Linked DNA regions of Agarilytica rhodophyticola. The main gene of each other region encodes a partner of the protein of the gene in region 2 in a complex. Links are inferred from orthologs where the notes say so. Each region holds a gene or a part of one and is shown on either strand. Other genes may lie near its edges. The genes, in order: accD and accC.

What was found.
Region 1: the proteins of accC (region 2) and accD are in contact, whole or in part, in a solved structure (PDB 8UXZ), measured with the Escherichia coli proteins. The link is inferred for Agarilytica rhodophyticola from one-to-one orthologs.

Annotation. Positions count from the first base shown.
Region 1 is NZ_CP020038.1:2,676,881-2,686,832, reverse strand. The notes cover bases 1-2,939. They hold accD (acetyl-CoA carboxylase, carboxyltransferase subunit beta), read right to left. Parts: upstream 1,940-2,939; coding sequence 1,061-1,939; downstream 1-1,060. Other genes in these bases: trpB (tryptophan synthase subunit beta), read right to left, coding at 2,792-2,939; trpA (tryptophan synthase subunit alpha), read right to left, coding at 1,968-2,780; BVC89_RS11370 (bifunctional folylpolyglutamate synthase/dihydrofolate synthase), read right to left, coding at 1-1,050. In the rest of the region: more of trpB, read right to left, coding at 2,940-4,003; BVC89_RS11350 (phosphoribosylanthranilate isomerase), read right to left, coding at 3,996-4,625; tRNA pseudouridine(38-40) synthase TruA, read right to left, coding at 5,072-5,920; BVC89_RS11340 (FimV/HubP family polar landmark protein), read right to left, coding at 5,989-9,735.
Region 2 is NZ_CP020038.1:2,216,776-2,226,766, forward strand. What follows is about bases 3,830-6,807. They hold accC (acetyl-CoA carboxylase biotin carboxylase subunit), read right to left. Parts: upstream 6,000-6,807; coding sequence 4,659-5,999; downstream 3,830-4,658. Other genes in these bases: prmA (50S ribosomal protein L11 methyltransferase), read right to left, coding at 3,830-4,559; accB (acetyl-CoA carboxylase biotin carboxyl carrier protein), read right to left, coding at 6,021-6,491; aroQ (type II 3-dehydroquinate dehydratase), read right to left, coding at 6,531-6,807. Outside these bases: purH (bifunctional phosphoribosylaminoimidazolecarboxamide formyltransferase/IMP cyclohydrolase), read right to left, coding at 1-563; DNA-binding transcriptional regulator Fis, read right to left, coding at 816-1,136; tRNA dihydrouridine synthase DusB, read right to left, coding at 1,133-2,128; BVC89_RS09390 (zinc-ribbon and DUF3426 domain-containing protein), read right to left, coding at 2,363-3,586; more of prmA, read right to left, coding at 3,678-3,829; more of aroQ, read right to left, coding at 6,808-6,983; BVC89_RS09415 (protein-disulfide reductase DsbD family protein), read right to left, coding at 7,161-8,939; BVC89_RS09420 (N-acetylglucosaminyltransferase), read left to right, coding at 9,282-9,991. UniProt on the Escherichia coli protein: This protein is a component of the acetyl coenzyme A carboxylase complex; first, biotin carboxylase catalyzes the carboxylation of the carrier protein and then the transcarboxylase transfers the carboxyl group to form malonyl-CoA.

The DNA.
Region 1 (9,952 bases), 460 kb from region 2 along the record:
CATTGGACACAGTGGGCTCAAGGTTTGGGCAATATTCTTATCTGCCATCATGCCAACAACAGCAATTGAGGGCCTTTGGTTAACACGCGTAAGATTATCAACTAACAAACGAGCAGCTGCCGGGTTGTGTGCCACATCCATCACAAGCTGACAAGATTTAAAGGTGATGGTTTCAAAACGGCCGAATAAGCTAAGTTGCGATAAACTTTGTGTAAGCCCTTCTTCATCCGGTAAAACATTTAAGAGGCATAACACCTGCAGCGCAGCGGCAACACTATTAACAGGCAACGAGGGTCGTTGCACGCAAATACTTTGCACTTTATGCATTGAATTAGTGAAGGTAAACCTTACGTCTTGGCCATTATTTTCATCCATAGCTGAAAATGCATGGTTGATATTAGCGGGCTTAACCTCCATCGAGGTAAAAATTGCTTCCATATTTTCAGTAGGCTTGGGCTCTGCACACACACAAGCAACGTGTGACCTTAATATACCAAGTTTTTCTACTGCAATTTTCTCCCTGGTATCTCCCAACCATGCTTCATGATCTAAGTCTATTGAAGTGATGACAGCCACATCAGGGTCAATGATGTTAACCGCATCAAGTCGTCCTCCTAAACCTATTTCTAACAGCCAATAATCAAGTTCATTATGAGCAAAAATATAAAGGGCAGCTAAGGTACCAAATTCAAAGTAGGTCAGACTTATCTCAGCTCTTGCTTGATCAATCAACGTAAAAGTATCGCATAAGGTTTGGTCATCGATTTCACATCGATCAAGTCGGATACGTTCGTTATAGCGAGTAATATGAGGCGAAGTATAGCTGCCAACACGATTGTGATTATCCGTTAGGATTTTTTCTAACGTAGCAATACAGGAGCCCTTGCCATTGGTTCCTGCAACAGTAATGACTTTGGCCCGGGTTTTACTGATACCCAACCTCTGAGCTACCTGCCGAATACGCGACAAGCCAAGGTCGATTTCACTTGGATGGAGAGTCTCCATCCAAGTGAGCCAATCAGTGAGCGTAGAAAATCGAGCTTGCGACAAGATAATGCCGTTAGGTAATTTCTAAAATGGGTTGCTGTTGATGTGTTAATTTAGCAACGATCGAGGCCAGACGATCACGCATTTGAGTGCGAGGTATAATTAAATCGATAGCACCATGCTCAAGCAAAAACTCACTTCGCTGGAAGCCCTTTGGAAGCTTTTGACGAATTGTCTGCTCGATAATGTTAGGGCCTGCAAAACCGGCTCTCGCGCCAGGCTCAGCAGCATTGATATCCCCCAACAGAGCTAGACTTGCTGAAACGCCACCGTAGACAGGGTCTGTCATGACGGAAATAAAAGGAATACCTTCTTGCTTCAAACGCTCAATAACAGCGCTGGTCTTAGCCATCTGCATTAAAGATATAAGCGCCTCCTGCATTCTGGCACCGCCAGTGGCAGAAAAACAAATATAAGGACTGCGTTCTTCTAAGGCCAATTGCGCAGCACGGGTAAAACGCTCGCCTACAACATAGCCCATAGACCCGCCATGAAAAGCAAACTCAAATGCACTGGCCACTACAGGCATCCCCTTTAAGGTACCTTTCATGGCAACCAAAGCGTCTTTTTCGCCGGTTGTTTTTTGTGCAGAAGAAAGTCTATCTTTATATTTTTTAACGTCTTTAAACTTAAGCCGATCCACTGGAACAACATCGCTTGCCAGCTCTTCTCGTCCTTCTTTATCAAGGAAAATATCGAGCCTACGACGAGCGCTAACACGCATATGATGATCACATTTGGGACATACATCCAAGTTTTTTTCTAATTCGGGACGGTATAACATCGCCCCACACTTTGGGCATTTTTTCCATACACCCTCGGGAACCTTGCTAGCACCGCGCGCATTTTCTGAACGCACGACTTTGGGAACAATTTTATCTAACCAGCTCATTGACTAACTTCTTAATATGTTAATTTTTTTAGTTTTGCTCATCGAGAGCACTTCTCATAGGTTCGATGATATTCTTCAGATCCTGGCAAATCTCTTGCGTATTACGATCGGCATCTTTCCCCATGGCATCCACCAAAACGCTGCCGACTATAACACCATCAGCCACATTGGCAATTGCCGATGCGGTATCGGCATCTTTAATGCCGAAACCAGCGAGCACGGGTAAGTCCGTATACTTTTTAATTTCCTGCAAGCGTTTCTCGACAGCATCGACGTCGATATGACCAGCACCTGTAACCCCTTTAAGCGATACATAGTACACAAATCCGCCGGCTAATGACACGACATCTTTAATTCGTTCTTCTGTTGTTGTCGGCGCCAGCAAGAAAATATTTTCCAGCGAATTTTGTACTAAATACTTGTTTAGCTCAGCAGATTCTTCGGCGGGCAGATCCACCGTCAACATGCCATCCACACCTACTTCAGCGGCAAGTTTTGCACACTCTTCATAGCCCATGCGCTCAAGTGGATTAGCATAGCCCATAATCACAATGGGAGTATGCTGGTTACGGGTACGAAATTCTTTCACCAAAGCGAAAGTATCACGCAGGCTGGTATTATGCGCTAGCGCACGTTCATGGCCACGTTGAATGGTTGGACCTTCTGCCATAGGATCAGAAAAGGGAATCCCCAATTCAATAATATCTGCACCTGCCTCTACCAGTGCATGCATGGCAGGCAAACTTACTTCTGGACGAGGGTCACCGTTGACAATATAAGTGACCAAGGCTTTACGATTTTGCGATTTTAACTCAGATAAACGCTGGCTTATTCTATTCACGATGTTTTCTCTTAAACCTCTATTCCATCCAGTTGTGCAACAGTAAGAATATCTTTATCTCCGCGACCAGAGAGATTAACAATAATGCTTTGATCTTTGCTCATAGTAGGCGCAAGTTTATGGGCGTAGGCAATCGCATGGCTTGATTCAAGGGCAGGCATGATACCCTCTACACGGGTAAGTGTTCTAAAGCCAGCCATAGCTTCATCATCGTTAATGGCAACATACTCAACTCGGCCAATATCTTTTAACCAAGAGTGTTCAGGGCCGACACCCGGGTAATCGAGACCTGCCGATACAGAGTGGGTTTCAATAATTTGGCCGTTCTCATCCTCCATTAGGTAGGTGCGATTGCCGTGTAAAATACCTGGGCGACCATCATTTAACGGCGCTGCGTGCTTGCCACTTTCAACCCCTAGACCACCCGCCTCAACTCCGTACATCTTCACGTCTTGATCATCAAGAAATGGATGGAACAAACCGATAGCATTAGAACCGCCACCGACACAGGCCACTAGAGCATCAGGTAACTTGCCGGTCATTTCTAAACTCTGACGACGGGCCTCTCGTCCAATAACACTTTGGAAATCACGTACAAGTTGAGGATAAGGATGTGGGCCGGCAACAGTACCGATAATATAAAACGTGTTGTCGACATTAGTTACCCAGTCACGCATCGCTTCGTTCATTGCATCTTTCAGAGTTTTTGAACCTGACTCCACAGGAACCACGGTAGCACCTAAAAGTTTCATGCGATAAACATTCAGGGCCTGACGCTTGACGTCTTCAGCGCCCATGTAAACTACACATTCTAACCCTAGACGAGCAGCAACCGTCGCACTGGCAACACCGTGCTGGCCAGCACCAGTTTCCGCAATAACACGAGGCTTGCCGGTATACTTTGCCAATAGTGCCTGGCCAATGGTGTTGTTAACTTTATGCGCGCCGGTGTGATTTAAATCTTCTCGTTTAAGATATATCTTTGCGCCGCCTAATTGCTCCGACCAACGCTCGGCATAATATAAAGGTGAGGGTCTGCCAACGTAGTGGGCAAGATCTTTATCAAACTCTTCTTGGAAGTCTGCGTTATTCTTCACTCGAGAATAAATGGCTTTCAATTCATCCAAGGCATGCATTAACGTTTCAGAAACAAAGCGTCCTCCATAAATACCAAAATGGCCTTTATCATCAGGAACCGCCGAAAAATCTATTTTTTCATTCACCTTTCAAAACTCCGGTTTTTGCGCGCGCAACAAATGCACTCACTTTATTTGCATCTTTAATTCCAGGTGCCTGCTCAACACCACCACTAATATCCACCCCGTAGGGTTTAGCACAGTCTATTGCTTGCTGAACATTGTCAGCATCTAACCCACCCGCCAGTACAATCGCTTTTTGTGTATCGTGGGGCACTCGTTGCCAATCGAAACTCTTACCGGTACCACCTGGCATATCTTTGACATAGGTATCCAATAAAATTCCGCAGGCACTGGGGTAGGCATTTATACGTGCAAGCACATCGAGATTCTCACTCATGCGTAAGGCTTTCATATAGGGACGCTGATATTGCTTACAGTCCTGCTCACTTTCATTGCCATGAAATTGAATTTGATGAATAGGCACATTGGCTAAAATGTTAGCGATAAAATCAGAGCGAGCATCCACAAAAAGCCCGACTACAGTAACAAAGGGGCCAACGGACAAAGCGATTTCTCGCGCAAGTGAAAGGTCAGACAAATAACGGCTACTTTTGGGATAAAACACCAAACCGATAGCGTCAGCACCGCTGCGCTCAGCAACGAGGGCATCTTCAACACGAGTAATACCACATATTTTAACTCTCAATTATTTCTCACTTCACTCTCAACGCGATTAATTTAGCAATCTAGTATTTTTTCGATTTTGTACCGATCCTTTCGTAGCGACGATGGTTGCTCAGTGGCTTGCCCATGTTCAATTTTCACTTTTAACACCGGTGACCGAATCGTTAAATACGACTAAATATAAGCAATTGATTCGATCTCGGCCAATTATAAACAGCTGCAGCTGGCTATAGAGAAAACAGCATTCATCATAGCAAGCGTCATTAACACAATAATCAAAAAAGGATAACCGTTCGATAAAAAGCCGGATAAACGCACCAGTGAGGGCGCCACAAACGTTGAAGATATTAACAGAATTTCACTTGTTTGTGAGCAATGGTCAAAGGGCGATAAGATGTGTTTAGCAGATTAACTCACAAAACATAAAAACCGAGCACATTTTAGACACTAAAACGAAGAGGTTAAGTTTTAGGGGGCAGGCCCAACAAAAATTGGCCCTGCCGGAGTTTGGGGCAAAGCAAACTGGGCATCGTAATCAACCTTGACGAGATACAATCCCCAAGGCTTGGCGGTAGGTGAGGCCCGTTTGCGATCTTTTAGCTGAAGTAGTTCCTCCACCCAAGCAGGCTCTCTAGCACCACGGCCTATATCCATCATAGTACCCACGATATTTCTAACCATATGATGCAAAAAAGCATTGGCTTTAACTTCCATGATAATAAAAGCACCACTGCGATAAAAACGCAAATTATAAATATGCCTCACTGGCACTCTCGCTTGACAATAGGCAGCGCGGAAAGAGGAAAAATCATGTTCACCCAACAGATATTGACCGGCTTCCTGCATACGCTCTATATCCAGTTGATAAGATGTCCAGGTGGTTGATTGATAAAAACAAGCAGGCGCCGTTGCAGCCGCATAGATGACATAACGATAGGTACGCGCCGTCGCGCTGAAGCGCGCATGGAAATCAGGGCTAACAGGCTTTGACCAGTGCACGCGTATATCAAAAGGCAACTGCGTATTGACTCCCTGCACCCAGGCTTTTGCCGGTCTTTGCGCCAAAGTATCGAAATGTACGACTTGCTCACTAGCATGCACCCCAGCATCTGTACGTCCAGCACATACCAGTGAAATAGGCTCATTCGCCACTTTAGATAGCGCTGCTTCTAGAGCTGCTTGGATTGTATTTGCGGTCGAGGCTTGCTTTTGAAAACCGTTAAAAGGCGCACCGTTATATTCAACCCCGAGGGCAACACGTTGCATATTATCGGGAAACTCTATTCCCGGCTTGATTTCACAATTACGGCTATACATAACTCTAAACGAAAAAAAACCTTGTTCGCTATGAACAAGGTTTTAGTGACTAAAATAAGATGCAGAAACTAGCTATCAATACGGGCTAACAAGTTTTCTGCTTCTGTTTTCTGCTGATCTGTGCCTTCGCCTACAACTTCTCGAATAATATCGCGAGCACCTTCTTGATCTCCCATATCAATATACGCTCTGGCAAGATCCAGTTTGGTCGCTACCTCATCACTATCGCTCAAGAAATCCAAGTCATCATCATCTAAGTCATCAGGATTAACTTCTGGGATCTCAAACTCAACATCAGAAGACGCTGTGCTAGGAACTTCGCTAATAGCTTGATCAAACATGTTGTCATCGCCCATGTCCGCAACATTGGTGTCGCCAGCATGGTCAGATTTTACCGTCTCCGCCATGGCTTCATCTTTCGCCAGATCATCTTCGAAATCATCAAAGTCTGTTACTGGCTCAGCCATAAGATCGTCAGTCCCACTAGCCCCCTCATCCATTCCGGAAGTCAACGCATCCAATTCTTCATCCAGAGAAGACAAATCTAGGTCGGCGTCGTCTGCTTCAAGGTCTAAGCTGTCTAGTGATTGGCTATCGCCAGCTGCGGCGCCACTAGCGATGTCATCTACCTCACTTTCTAACGACAGAGAACTATTGAGGATCTCATCATCGGACTCTGCCGATAATCGTTGCTCAATATAATCGTCGTTAAGCGCCTTATTAACTACGGTATCACTGGATAAATCGTCTTCAGCGTCTAAATCACTGTGATCGAGCCCGGTATCTAATTCAAATTCGCTTAAGTCATCGTCATCAGAGCTGGCTGCCAGATCCTCTTCTTGCATACTAAGAGGCGGCTCGCTGCGGATTAAGGTATCTTCCATATCCAAACCATCAGCAACTGAATAAGTGGAAGACTGCTGTTCTTCATCCCCTCCATCCAAAGACAAATCTAAATCCGCGTCTAGGGAAGCTAAATCAGATTCGAGCGACTCACTTAAAGACACATCCGAGTCACCGCCTAAATCAATAGAAAGATCATCGATATCTAACTCAGAGCTATCATCACCAGAGAAATCACCCAAATCAGTATCTAAGTCTAAGGACTCTTCGATACTTATATCTGCGTCTGCAGCGCCATCATCAGGTTTGCTGTAGTCTTTAATCTGAGTGACATCGTCATCATAATCAAGACCACTATTATTAGAGTCTAACGACAACTCGCTATCGAGTTCATTATCTAAATCCAACCCAGAATCCAGTTCAAAGTTGGGCTCACTTAAATCATCCTCAGTGGCTTTGTTTTCATCTGACTCATCGGGTAAGTCCAGCTCGAGGTCAAAAGAGGTTTCGCTATCATCACCTTCGGGGAGATCTAGGTCGAAATCCAAATCCAGCTCTTCGCCCTCAGGCGCAGCGTCAAAATTGATAGGGTCAGATCCACTATCTAAATCCACTAAGGCATCAGATGTGTCAGCACTGTCTCCGATACCAAGGCCATCGAACTCTAAGCCATCATCTTCAACGCTGTCGTCGCTGATACTTATATTATCGTCATCAGCGCTGAAACTATCGTCTAAACCACCGGCGTATTGCTGCACATCAGAAGTATCAAACCCTGTTTCATCAAAAGCGGCAATACCAGGAATAGTGTTACGTAGCTCCTCGGCTCGCTCGATATTAGCCGGGCTAGCAAATACCATTAATTTGGCATAATGAGGATCGAAGCTTTGAGCATCGCCCTGGGCAGAATAAACTTCTAGCAATTTAAGCCTGACTTCTTGGTCACTAGGGTCTTTGGTCAATACCTTGAGCAACATTTCTTCAGCTTGGTCATATTTACCATAAGCGATGTAAATATCTGCCTCTGCTACAACGTCTTCTGTTTGTTGCTCAGTCTCATCCGCGCTTTCTGGGTCTTCTTGCTCTCCTGCCTCAGCTAGAGAGTCGCTATCACCTTCATCAAAATTTGGAAGATCACCGTCTAAATCGAACTCATCTTCTTGTTCTAAAGCATCATCAGTTGCTTCAACGCCACCGTGATCTTGCATAAACTCATCAAAATCATCCTCATCTGAAGATTTCTTCTTAAGGAAAAAGAATACGCCAACAGCTAAGACAACAATACCTCCAACGAGGTACAAGATATTATCAAGAAGGATATCAACAATACTTTTCTCAACTGGCGGTGGCGGAATAACCACGCGCTTGGCCGCAGTAGTTGGCGTCGGCGTCGGCGTTGCTTCTTCAGCTAGATCAGTATTTTCCTCATCAAGACCTGCTTCTGCGCTATCACTGTCAAGTGCATCGCCATCGATAGCAGCACTATCCTCAACAGCACCTTCAACACCCTCACCTTCACTCGCACCCTCTGATCCAGCAACATCTCCACTTGTTTCGTTGCCAGAATTGTATGTATCTAAAAGGTCGTCGATGGACTCGCTACCACCAGAGGTATCCTCAGGAGCTTCTTCGCCAGTACCATCTGTGTTGTCAGTCTCAACCCCTGCCGCGGCAATATCATCTTCTTGCGCTGCTACTTCCTCAGCATTTTTCTTGGCCGCTAACTCAAGCGCTCGAAGGTTTTCATTGCTGACTTCAAGCATGCGCTCCATGGTTTCTATCTGCTCTTCTAGTGAAGAAACCTTCGATCGCAATTCAGTATTTTCTTTACCACTCTTATCAAGCTGCTCCAAAGTAATGGCCAGTTCATTTTCAAGGGCGTCAACACTGCTGTCTGCTGCTCCCCCACTCGAGCGGCCTTCGTTACTATCAAACGAATCATCAGGAGATGTAAGTTTAACTCGTCCTTCTACGTTACCAGAATCACTAGAGCCGCTATCGTAGACGTTAGCACCACTTAACTGGGCATCATCAACTTCGCCATCGCTACCAGACCAAACATTATTTTGAACAGAAACTTCACGTACCGCGTCACCTTGGTTTAAAGACGCCATTTCATCCGCATTGGGAATACGTAGAATCTGCCCCTTCTTTAACAGATTGATATTTTCATTAATAAACGCTTCAGGGTTAGCACGCTGAATCGCAATCATTGTTTGATATATGCTGACAGAGCGATTCGGACGCACTTGCGTGGCGATCTCCCATAGAGTGTCATTGGCCTGGACACTGTATGAGTCTCCCGTATACGAAGGAGTCACAGGGGCTTGAGAAGGACGTGGAGGTGCATCCTCAAAAGATGATCGATCATTTGATGCTGGCGCCGTTGACGTTTGTTTGGTTGGCGCTGGTGGCTGGTAACGAGGTGTTTGTGCTGTCTGACTAGTGCCGGTATTTCTAGTAGTAGACTGCCTAACTGGAGGAGCATCCTGATTAGCATAGACAGGAAGATCCATAAGCAAGGTATATTCGCGCAGCAGCTTACCACTGGGCCATTGCACTTGAACAATAAAGTTCAAAAACGGCTCACGCACTACTTTTCTCGATGATACGTTAATTGTTGGGCCACTAGGATCGTCAAGATCAATATCAAACTTAATATCGCTGAGGAAGAAGATTTTATCGACACCAATGCGGTCGAAATCTTCTCGTGAGGCGATACTCACGCGAATTTCAGTGGGCGTTAAATCTCTTACCTCAAACAACTCAATCTGAGCTTGCAGTGGTTGATTTAGTGATGACTCTAACTTTATTTTGCCTACGCCAAGTGCTAAAGCATTAGACGCCAGAAACGTAAACAATACGCTGGCCAGCAAAATTATCGAACGGTGACCCATAGGAAGATCCTTGTTTAAATTATAATCAGGCCTGCTTTGTCTAAGAAGAAGTCTTGGATCAGCGACTTCATCCACAAAGCCAAACCTCGAATAATCTTTCAGTATTGGTCGTAAGTATTCATTATAAATAGGTTTTTTTCAACTTATTGACTGAGATATTAGCTGTGATTACGACCCATTAAAGCCTTGTTTTTGAAAATCCTCACATTTCATTGATCAATAAACAATCTTATTACAATGTTTTTATAGCAAGCATCATAAATATAGTTTTATCAAACGATAGATTCGATTA
Region 2 (9,991 bases):
GCAGCAGTATGTTCAAATGCTTTAACCGACAAATCGAAACGCGTTGCTTGTGACAAAGATCCGTTGTTAGCTGTCATTTCGTCAAGTACTTGTGTGTAAGCAGAGGCGTTAACAACAATTGCCACATGCTTAAAGTTCTTAGCTGCGGCACGAACCATAGTGGGGCCGCCTATATCAATATTTTCAATGGCTGTAGGGAGGTCGCAGCCTGGATTGGCCACGGTTTTCTCAAACGGATAGAGATTGACTACGACCATATCAATTTCTTCTATCCCATGCTCGTTCATAACCTGATCATCTGTGCCTCGGCGACCCAGAATACCGCCATGAACTTTTGGGTGAAGAGTCTTAACGCGGCCATCCATCATTTCTGGAAACTTTGTGTAATCTGAAATTTCGATGGCTTCAATGTTGTTTTCTTTTAGCAGACGAAAGGTGCCGCCTGTCGATAGAATTTCTATTCCCATGCCTGATAGTTGATCGGCAAATTCTACGATTCCTGTTTTGTCAGAAACGCTAATGAGGACACGTTTGACCTTGACCAAGTGCTCGTTGGATGTCATGTCTGAGGATTTCCTGAAATGATGCAGTATGAGTATGTGGGCTTTGAATAAAATTATCGGTGTATAGAGTGCAGTATTGCCAAACCTATATTGTAAATATATAGATATTAGCACTTGCATACCATTCGCTTAGCCTTAAACCCGTCGCGTTACGGTGTAAGCGCAGTTTTAGCTAGGCGAATGATTTTGCTAACTGTGATGAGCAAACAGTCTATAGCTTGCTTGTCTTCAGTTAATAAGTGTTAAAAGACTTTACAGTAAGCCGTATTGCTTAAGTTTCTTGCGAAGAGTACCTCGGTTCAAACCTAAAACGTTCGCAGCTTTAGTTTGATTATGGCGGGTGTACTTCATAACAACTTCTAACATAGGGGCTTCAACTTCTGCTAAAACCATCTCGTAAACATCAGTAACATCTTGACCTTCAAGGTGTTGAAAGTAATTGCTAACCGCTTTTTCTACACAGTCGCGAAGAGATTGATCTTGTTGAACACTGTTGTATGTTTCATTAGCTTGTGTTGTTTGACCTGAAAATTCCTTGGTGCGATCGTTGAGAAGCGTATCCGCTGTATTCATGCTACTTTTTCCTCATAAATGGTCGGCCGCTTTAATAATTTCTCTACGGCCTCTAATTGTGATTGATATGTTTCTAATTGGTTAAATGCTTTTATTGTGTCAGTAGGGCGACTCAGGTGTTGTTGGCAATACCATGTAAAATGTTTGCGAGCTAACCGAGTTCCCTTGTAGTCACCATAAAATTTATATAGTTCCTTAAAATGCGCTGTCATAGTGCTGGCAATTTCGACAATCGTCGGCTTCTGAAGCTGTTTTCCAGAGGCTAAAAAATGTGAAATTTGCTTAAATATCCACGGGTTTCCAAACGCAGCTCTGCCAATTACAATCCCATGTGCTGAGGTACATTCAAGTACCGCCTTAGCTTTTTCAGGAGTGTCTATATCACCGTTTGCAAAAACCGGAATCGATAATGTATCAACGATTTGTGCAATAGTGTCGTACTCAGCTTCACCTGCAAATCTGCAAGCCCGTGTTCTTCCATGTATTGTTATTGCTTTTATCCCTTCACTCTCAGCAATTCGAGCGACCTCTATTCCATTTTTATTGTTTTTATCCCAGCCTGTGCGCGTTTTTAGTGTCACCGGTACGCTTACGCTACCTACGACTTTGGCTAAAATGCGACTTACTAATTTTTCATCTTTCATCAATGCAGAACCGGCAAGTTTTTTACACACTTTTTTAGCCGGGCACCCCATATTGATGTCAATAATTTGTGCACCGTGTGCGACTGCACAAACCGCTGCTTGTGCCATCATGTCGGGGTCAGAACCAGCAATTTGTACGCTTGCTGGCATGTCACTGTCAGAGTGGTTGATCAAACGATTGCGGCTCTTCTCGCTCCCCCACAATGATGTATCACTTGTGACCATCTCAGATGTCGTCAATGCGGCCCCCATTTCGCGGCATATTTCGCGAAACGGCAAGTCTGTAACGCCAGCCATAGGCGCGAGCATAACGCGGCTATTTAAAGCGTATGGGCCAATAATTAACAACTGATGTTTCCCCCAAGAAATAACCAGTACTACACAAACAAAAAACTCAAATACTTCGCCTTTGCGAATGTTTTACATCCCCAGAAGCCTGCCTGAAAAGGGTGGCTATCATACCGTTTGTTTCTGCGTATTGGAATGTATATTTTAGGCAAATTGCTTGAAAAAGGATCAGTTTTTGAAATATTTGGCGTAGTAAATAAGATTTTCATCGAACATGCAAGTAGGCGATACTCTCTACTCCGCAATGCTTATTCTATAACCGACCGCTTCCCTTCCCGGATCGGCTATTTCTATAGCGATATGGATAGGCTGTTTTACCGGCATGTGTGTTCTGCCTGCTAACTCACCCGCCAAATAATCACTAGGCTTTAACCTTCTAGCCGCTACCGTTTTATCTTGCTGATTAGTGAAGACAAGGTCAAGAGCAGGAAACGTCTGTTCAAATCTTGCTGTATTTTGTAACACGGCATCTACTATGAGTGCGCCTTGAGTCTTTGGGTGAGAACGGACAACCAAATTAGCGGTTTTGATTAATTTTCTGTCAATCAGGTCAGGCAATTTGCATGAAAATGTAGAACAAACCTTCGCATAATATGACCTGTATGGCTCGATAACACTCAGAGTATCAAACTTTATCCAAGCCACTTGCCCTACTAAAAGGGCGGCTACAATTAGCGAAAGCGCTCCCCATAACAGTTTGGAATGCCATATGTTGGAGTGTCGTTGCCAGTCAAACTCAACCGGTTCAGGTTCTATCGCATCGAGATATTTATTGCTGGCCGGACTTTGTTCATATAGAGAAGATGCCTCCGAGTAGTCATATTCCTCTATTTCTTCCTCGTAAAATATATCCTTAACTGCGTCACTTTCATCAGTGGCGTTCTCGATTGTTGCCTGATCGAGGTCAGCTTGTTGCTGTTCGCTTTCTACTATTGCTTCATCTTCAATGATCTGGAAACTATTAGTGTAGTAACTTGCTTCAAACTCTTCGGTATTCTGCTTTTCTTCCTGTTTTTCCAGCTCTTCCACCGATGGTGGTTCAGGTTGAGGATGAGATTCTTCATCTTCCTCCAATAAATTTAATGCCCAAGATTCATCCTGAGTGTCAAGCTTTTCTTCCTCTTCTTGAGGAGCTTCACGTTCAAATAAGTTAAAGTCGCCATCACTTTTTTGATTGAACAGGGAGTCACCATAGCCATCATTATCACCAGCGCCTACCTGCTCATTCTCCATATCGTCACTGATTAATATTTCTTCTTCCTCATCATATATTTCTTGCTGAGGCAGGGGGGCTTGTTGCTTTTGCGCAGACGTGTTCGGTGAGACAAGATATTGCTTGGCATTAAAAATATTAAGGCATGAGCCACAGCGCACAGACCCTTTGGCCGTGTTCAAATGACTTTCTGAAATACGGAAAGACGTATTGCATTTCGGGCAACGTGTAATATTTTCAGTCACTCCGCAAAATCCTTAATATCTTAAATCGTTAATGGTGAGTTTATACTCACTAAAATCAATGTGCCATTGTGAAGGTTTAAAATTGATAGGGTTACGCTTTTTTTGTTCCAACAATGCACACCCATTCATCTTTTTCATCAATTTTATCTATTGTTACATGGTGAGAGTAGGTGTCAATAATCGCCTGTTGTTGAGATTTCAAAATCCCAGAAAGACATATTTTGCCTCCGGTTTTTAGTAAAGATACCAGGGCCGGGGCCAATTCTACCAAAGGACCCGCTAAAATATTTGCCAACACGATATCAGTTTTCTCTGTTGGACATTTGTCTGGGAAGTATACCGGGAAAAGTTCCTTATCCAAATTATTGCGTTTGGCATTTTCTTGGCTCGCAATAAGTGCTTGCGGATCAATATCGATTCCTGTGACCGATTTGGCACCATGTAACAATGCGGCAATGCCTAAGATGCCTGATCCGCAGCCATAGTCAACTACATCCTTATTGGAGATATTACACTCTGCTACCCACTTTAAGCACATAAAGGTGGTTGGATGCGTACCGGTGCCAAACGCTAAACCGGGGTCTAACATCAAATTTATTGCTTCGGGTTTGGGAGGTGCTATCCAGCTTGGACATATCCAGAAATTAGCGCTGCACTGCAGAGGTGAAAAGTGCTTCATCCATTCTCTTTGCCAATCTTTGTCCTCGAGTATTTGCCAATGACAAGCGTCATCACCCACACCACATTGGTGAGTGATTTTATCTTGCACATCATGCGTTTCAATAGCCGCATCGAACAAGCCTGTCACACAGGTTTCATTCCAAAGAGGGGTTTCACCAAGCTCAGGTTCAAAAATTGGTTGATCAGCATTATCTTCAAATGTGACTGACAAAGCGCCATTGGACGTCATAGCTGTTTCTACAGAAGGGACATCATCTCGCTGTGTATTAACTCGTAATTGCAACCAAGGCATAGTTAGCCGCCTTTGAAAAGTGTAGTAGATTGGCTTTCGTGAAAAAGAATTATGATACTGCGACCATTTTAGGGTCGCAGCTTTATATGGTCACATGATTTAGAGACCGAGTTTTTTCTCAAGGTAATGAATGTTAACGCAGCCCTCGTTGAAGGCTTCATCAACAACAAGATCCTTTTGTAAATCCGTGTTAGTTTTTATACCATCGATCACTAATTCATCCAAGGCAACTCCCATTTTTTTAAGAGCGGTAGTTCGATCTGCACCGTGAGTAATAATTTTCGCGATCATGGAGTCGTAATAGGGCGGAACACTATAGCCACCGTAGAGGTGAGAATCCACACGCACACCTAAACCACCTGGTGTGTGAAATTTATTAACAGGGCCTGGACTGGGCATAAACGTTTTGGGATCTTCTGCGTTAATTCGGCACTCAAAAGCGTGTCCGTTAACTGAGATATCTTCTTGTTTTAAACTTAACTTGTTACCTGCGCAGACGCTGATTTGTTCTTTAATCAGATCGACGCCAGTAATCATTTCAGTCACGGGGTGTTCCACCTGAATACGGGTATTCATTTCGATGAAATAAAAACGACCATCCTCGTAAAGGAATTCAAATGTGCCTGCGCCGCGATAACCAATATCGTTGCATGCTTTGATACAGGAGTCGAACACCTCCTGCTTAATCTCCATGGGAATGCCTGGGGCTGGGGCCTCTTCCATCACTTTTTGGTGGCGACGCTGCAGCGAGCAATCGCGATCATATAGATGAATGGTATTGCCTTGGCCGTCTGACATAATTTGCACTTCCACATGACGGGGATTTTGCAAAAACTTTTCCATGTACACGGTGGCATCACCGAATGCAGCAAGGGCTTCTGATTTAGTTATTTGAATGGAGTTAAATAGAGACTCTTTATCGTGCACAACACGCATGCCTCTGCCGCCACCGCCTGCCGCTGCTTTAATAATTACAGGGAAACCTATGGTTTCTGCACAGTCGATACAGGCTTGTTCGTCATCGGTAAGTGGGCCGCCGGAGCCTGGCACAGTTGGCACTCCAGCCTTGTTCATAGCATCGATAGCTGCCACCTTATCGCCCATCATACGGATAACATCGGGATCTGGGCCGATGAAAGTAAATCCACTTTTTTGAACTTGCTCGGCAAAATCGGCATTTTCCGCAAGGAAACCGTAGCCTGGATGCACGGCAACAGCGTCGGTAATTTCCATTGCAGCGATGATAGCTGGGATATTGAGATAGCTGTTAGTTGAGGGATTAGGGCCGATACATACTGATTCGTCAGCCAGAAGTACGTGTTTGAGGTTTTGATCTGCTTGAGAATATACGGCAACAGTTTTAATGTCTAATTCTCTACACGCGCGCAATACTCTAAGGGCGATCTCGCCTCTGTTGGCTATAAGCACTTTGTCAAACATAATGATGAATCCTCTCGCGCTTTAGACTATGCGGACTAATGGCTGATCAAACTCCACAGGATTACCATCTTCAACAAGAATCTCTTCTATAACACCGGTCTTGTCACATTCGATTTGATTCATCATCTTCATCGCTTCGATAATGCAAATAACATCGCCCTCTTTAACACTCTGACCAACTTCTACAAAAGGCGAAGCGCCAGGCGTTGGTGAACGATAGAAAGTTCCTACCATAGGGGAGGCAACAGTGTGTCCCTCCATAGGAGAAGAGGTCACAACTTCAGTGTGTGTTTCAGTTGTTGTTGCGGCCGCCACAGGCGCAGCTGCTGCAGCTGGTGTTACCACAGGTTGGACTACGGCAGCGGCTTGTGCTGCTAGTGCTGATGAGCCTCGGCTAATTCTAACGGATTCCTCGCCTTCGCGAATTTCTAATTCAGCAACATTAGATTCTTCTAATAGCTCGATGAGTTTTTTAATTTTTCGGATATCCATTGCTTCCTCACTAAAAGGCAAATGTGTAATAAATTTAATTTAAGGCGTTTGCTGTTGCTCTAGGTGGTTAAATGCAGCGTCTAGTGCCATTTCATAACTTTGTGGACCAAAACCACATATCACACCGATTGCTAAGTCCGAAAAATACGAATGTTGTCTAAATTGCTCACGTTTGTGGACGTTGGATAAGTGGCATTCAATAAACGGAATATTAACTGCAGCAAGCGCATCTCTTAATGCGACGCTGGTATGAGTGAATGCTGCCGGATTAATGATGATAAAGTTAATGCCTTCGATACGCGCATCGTGAATGCGCTCGATCAGTTCGTACTCGGCATTGCTCTGTAAAACTTGGAAGTGATGCCCTTTTCCCATACAGGCTGCGCCAAGTTTTGCATTGATATCATCGAGGCTGGTGTGGCCGTAAATGCCCGGTTCTCGCACTCCTAAAAGGTTAAGGTTAGGACCATGAAGTACCAAAATAGATGCCATTAATAACCGCCTTATTGTTGTGTGCTATAAAATGGCTAAAGTTCTCGTGCAGGACGCACGAGAAATACCTTCTGCTCAGTTTTCACAGATAAATTGTGCCGAATTTAAGTGGCGCTGTCTACCTAAAAGTTGTAAATAGACGAAATTCGGTGCAAATGGTCTCTTTTGGGCGAAGATTTAAAGTAAGGCTTCTTCCATTGAAGATAGTACGATTTGTTCCGTTAAAATTTGCGGAAGTACCTTTGCAGGCAGATTCGAGTCAGCGGGGTACATTAGATAAAGAGGCACACCACTGCGACCAAACTTTTCCAGCAGAGCGGATATCTCCGGGTCTGAGTTTGTCCAGTCGCCCTGTAACATGACGATATCATTAATTGCAGCGAATCGTGCGACTTTTTCTGTATTTAGCGCAACCCGTTCATTAAATTTGCAGGTTATGCACCAATCTGCTGTCAGATCGACAAAAACGGGTACGCCCTCGGCTCTTAACTCTTCGATTTTTCCTGCTGAATAGGCTTGCCATATACCGCTATCTCTCTCACGAAAATCCCCTGCAATCCATGCGCTATATGCTGCTACCAAGATACTCGCCGCAGCAAATGTTTTAGCCATCATACGAGCACGAGCCGAGTTTGATGATGGTAATTGCAGCAGCCATATGCCAAAGGCCAGCATAACCGCGCCAGCAAGTACTACCATCGCACCACTACTGGAGGTTTGATTGGCAAGTACCCATAACAACCAAACAGAAGTCAGGTAGAGAGGGAAGGCCAGTACCTGTTTGAGAGTATCCATCCATGGGCCTGGCGCAGGAAGGTATTTTGCTAAGACCGGACTATAACTAAGCAGTAGGAAAGGGAGTGCCATACCAAATCCCAGCGCGATGAATATTAATAGTGCGATAAAAACTGACTGAGTTAAGGCAAAACCTAAAGCAGTTGCCATAAAGGGTGCTGTGCAGGGGCTTGCGACGAGTGCAGCCAGGACACCTGTAAAGAATGAAGATTTAAGATCCTCGCCACCAGTGAGTGACTGTCCCGCCCCCATCCAGCTAGTGCCGATATGGAACATACCTGACAAACTAAGTCCCATAACAAAAAATAGAAATGCCATAAACGCCACAAAGCCTGGCTGTTGCAATTGGAAACCCCAGCCTAGAGACTCGCCGGCTCCACGCGCGGCAAGGATAATACCGGCCGCTACCACAAATGAACCCACGACTCCCGCTGTGTAAGCCCAGCCATGCAAGTGTTGTTTGTGTGTTGATTGATTGGATGATGCAAAGCTCAATGCTTTTAGCGAAAGCACAGGGAATACACAGGGCATTAAATTGAGAATAAGGCCACCAAGAAGCGCGCCGAGGATAACCAGTGGTAACAGGGGCGCTTCCCCATCAGCATAGGGCGCTGAGCTATTTCCACCGCTGCTATCACTACCACCGCCTGCTGCGTATGCCGCTGTTGCCGTTTCGCTAACTTTGCCATTTGCGTCGACAGTGAAATACTGATGACGTGGGGGATAGCAAAGCCCTGCATCGGCACACCCTTGGGAAGATATTTTTAGTTCATAAGGTGGTTTGAGGGCGGGTAAGCTGGTTTTTACCTCAGTATTGTTGTAGTAAACAACAAGTTCTTTATTAAAGAACTCATCAAATTTTTTCTTGCCTGTCTCAAAATCCAATGTCAACTTTTCACTACTGGAATCATTACGTGCTTCTACCTTAAATTGATGTTGGTAAAGGTAGTATCCTGAGTGAATGGACCAGGCAAATGAAAGCACATCGTCATAAACAAGAGGCACCACTTCGTATGCTTGCTCAACACGCAAAAACTCTTCTTCTTGCTGGTTAAATGATGAGGTGGGCGCGGCATCTGAGCCAAAAATATCACCCTCTTGAGCATTAACACTAAAAGTGGCGATAAAAGTCAGTAATAAAAAAGTAATTCTGTATAACATAACTGTTGTCTTCAACCTTCTTAACAAATGCCTTCGGTGATGTGCTGTATATGCAATCTTAATTCATTGTGCATCATTGACATAGCGCTTATGAGCAGAGTTCCCTTGCTTGTTTCAATTAGTCTTAACCTGTCTTAACAGTATTCGATAAGTGTAATATAGGGTGCCGTTTATCGGAAATTGACAAAATACGAATTTTATCGCCTCATCACGGGACTTTATGACTTACAATCGCGCTCCACATAATTTATCTGTCACATTAAGAGGAGAATAAGAGTGCTGGGCACTATCATCTTACGCTTTACTTTGGCGCTTTCTATAGTACTTAATTTAGCTGGGTGCGTGAATAGCACCAAGCGAGAACAGACTGCTTCATTAGACAAAAGTGTTAAGCCTAGCAAAAGTGATGTACCTTCCGCGGCTCCGGAGGTTGCCAAAGAAGCAGTAAAGCCCGTTGCAACGCCTTCGGTACAATCTCGGATAGAAACGAAGTTACTCAAGCAAGCTCAGCAAGCTTTTCGCGATGCGCGTTATACGACGCCAAGCCACGATAACGCGTATGACAAGTTTCACTCGGTGTTATTACTTAATCCTGAAAATAACCAAGCGCGAGCAGGGTTACAAGCGATAATGCTGCGCTATGCTGAATTGATTCGCACCGCGTTGAAGGATGGGCGGATTAGTTCTGCGAAAAATTATATGCAACAAATTGAAGTCTTTTATCCTGCTAATAGCCTACTTATGGATTTGAAAAAGCAAATTGCCAAGGCGCAACAGTCAGTAGCCAGCAGAGTGAGGCAGCAGGAAGAAAAGCAGGGTAACTTTGTCGAAGAAATTCGGTTGCCTCGCATGGAACTCAGTGCTAAATCGAGTGAAGTAACGAAACTACTGGCGGAAATTGCCACGCGTTTGCAAGAAACCAAGGAAAGTGTATTGATTTACGCTCGCAATGACAAAGAAGGTCGCTGGATATACAGTCAGCTCAAAAGTGCTGCACAGGGATACCGGGTAAGAGGTGATATTCGTATCGCTCGCTCACCTAAAATTCGGAT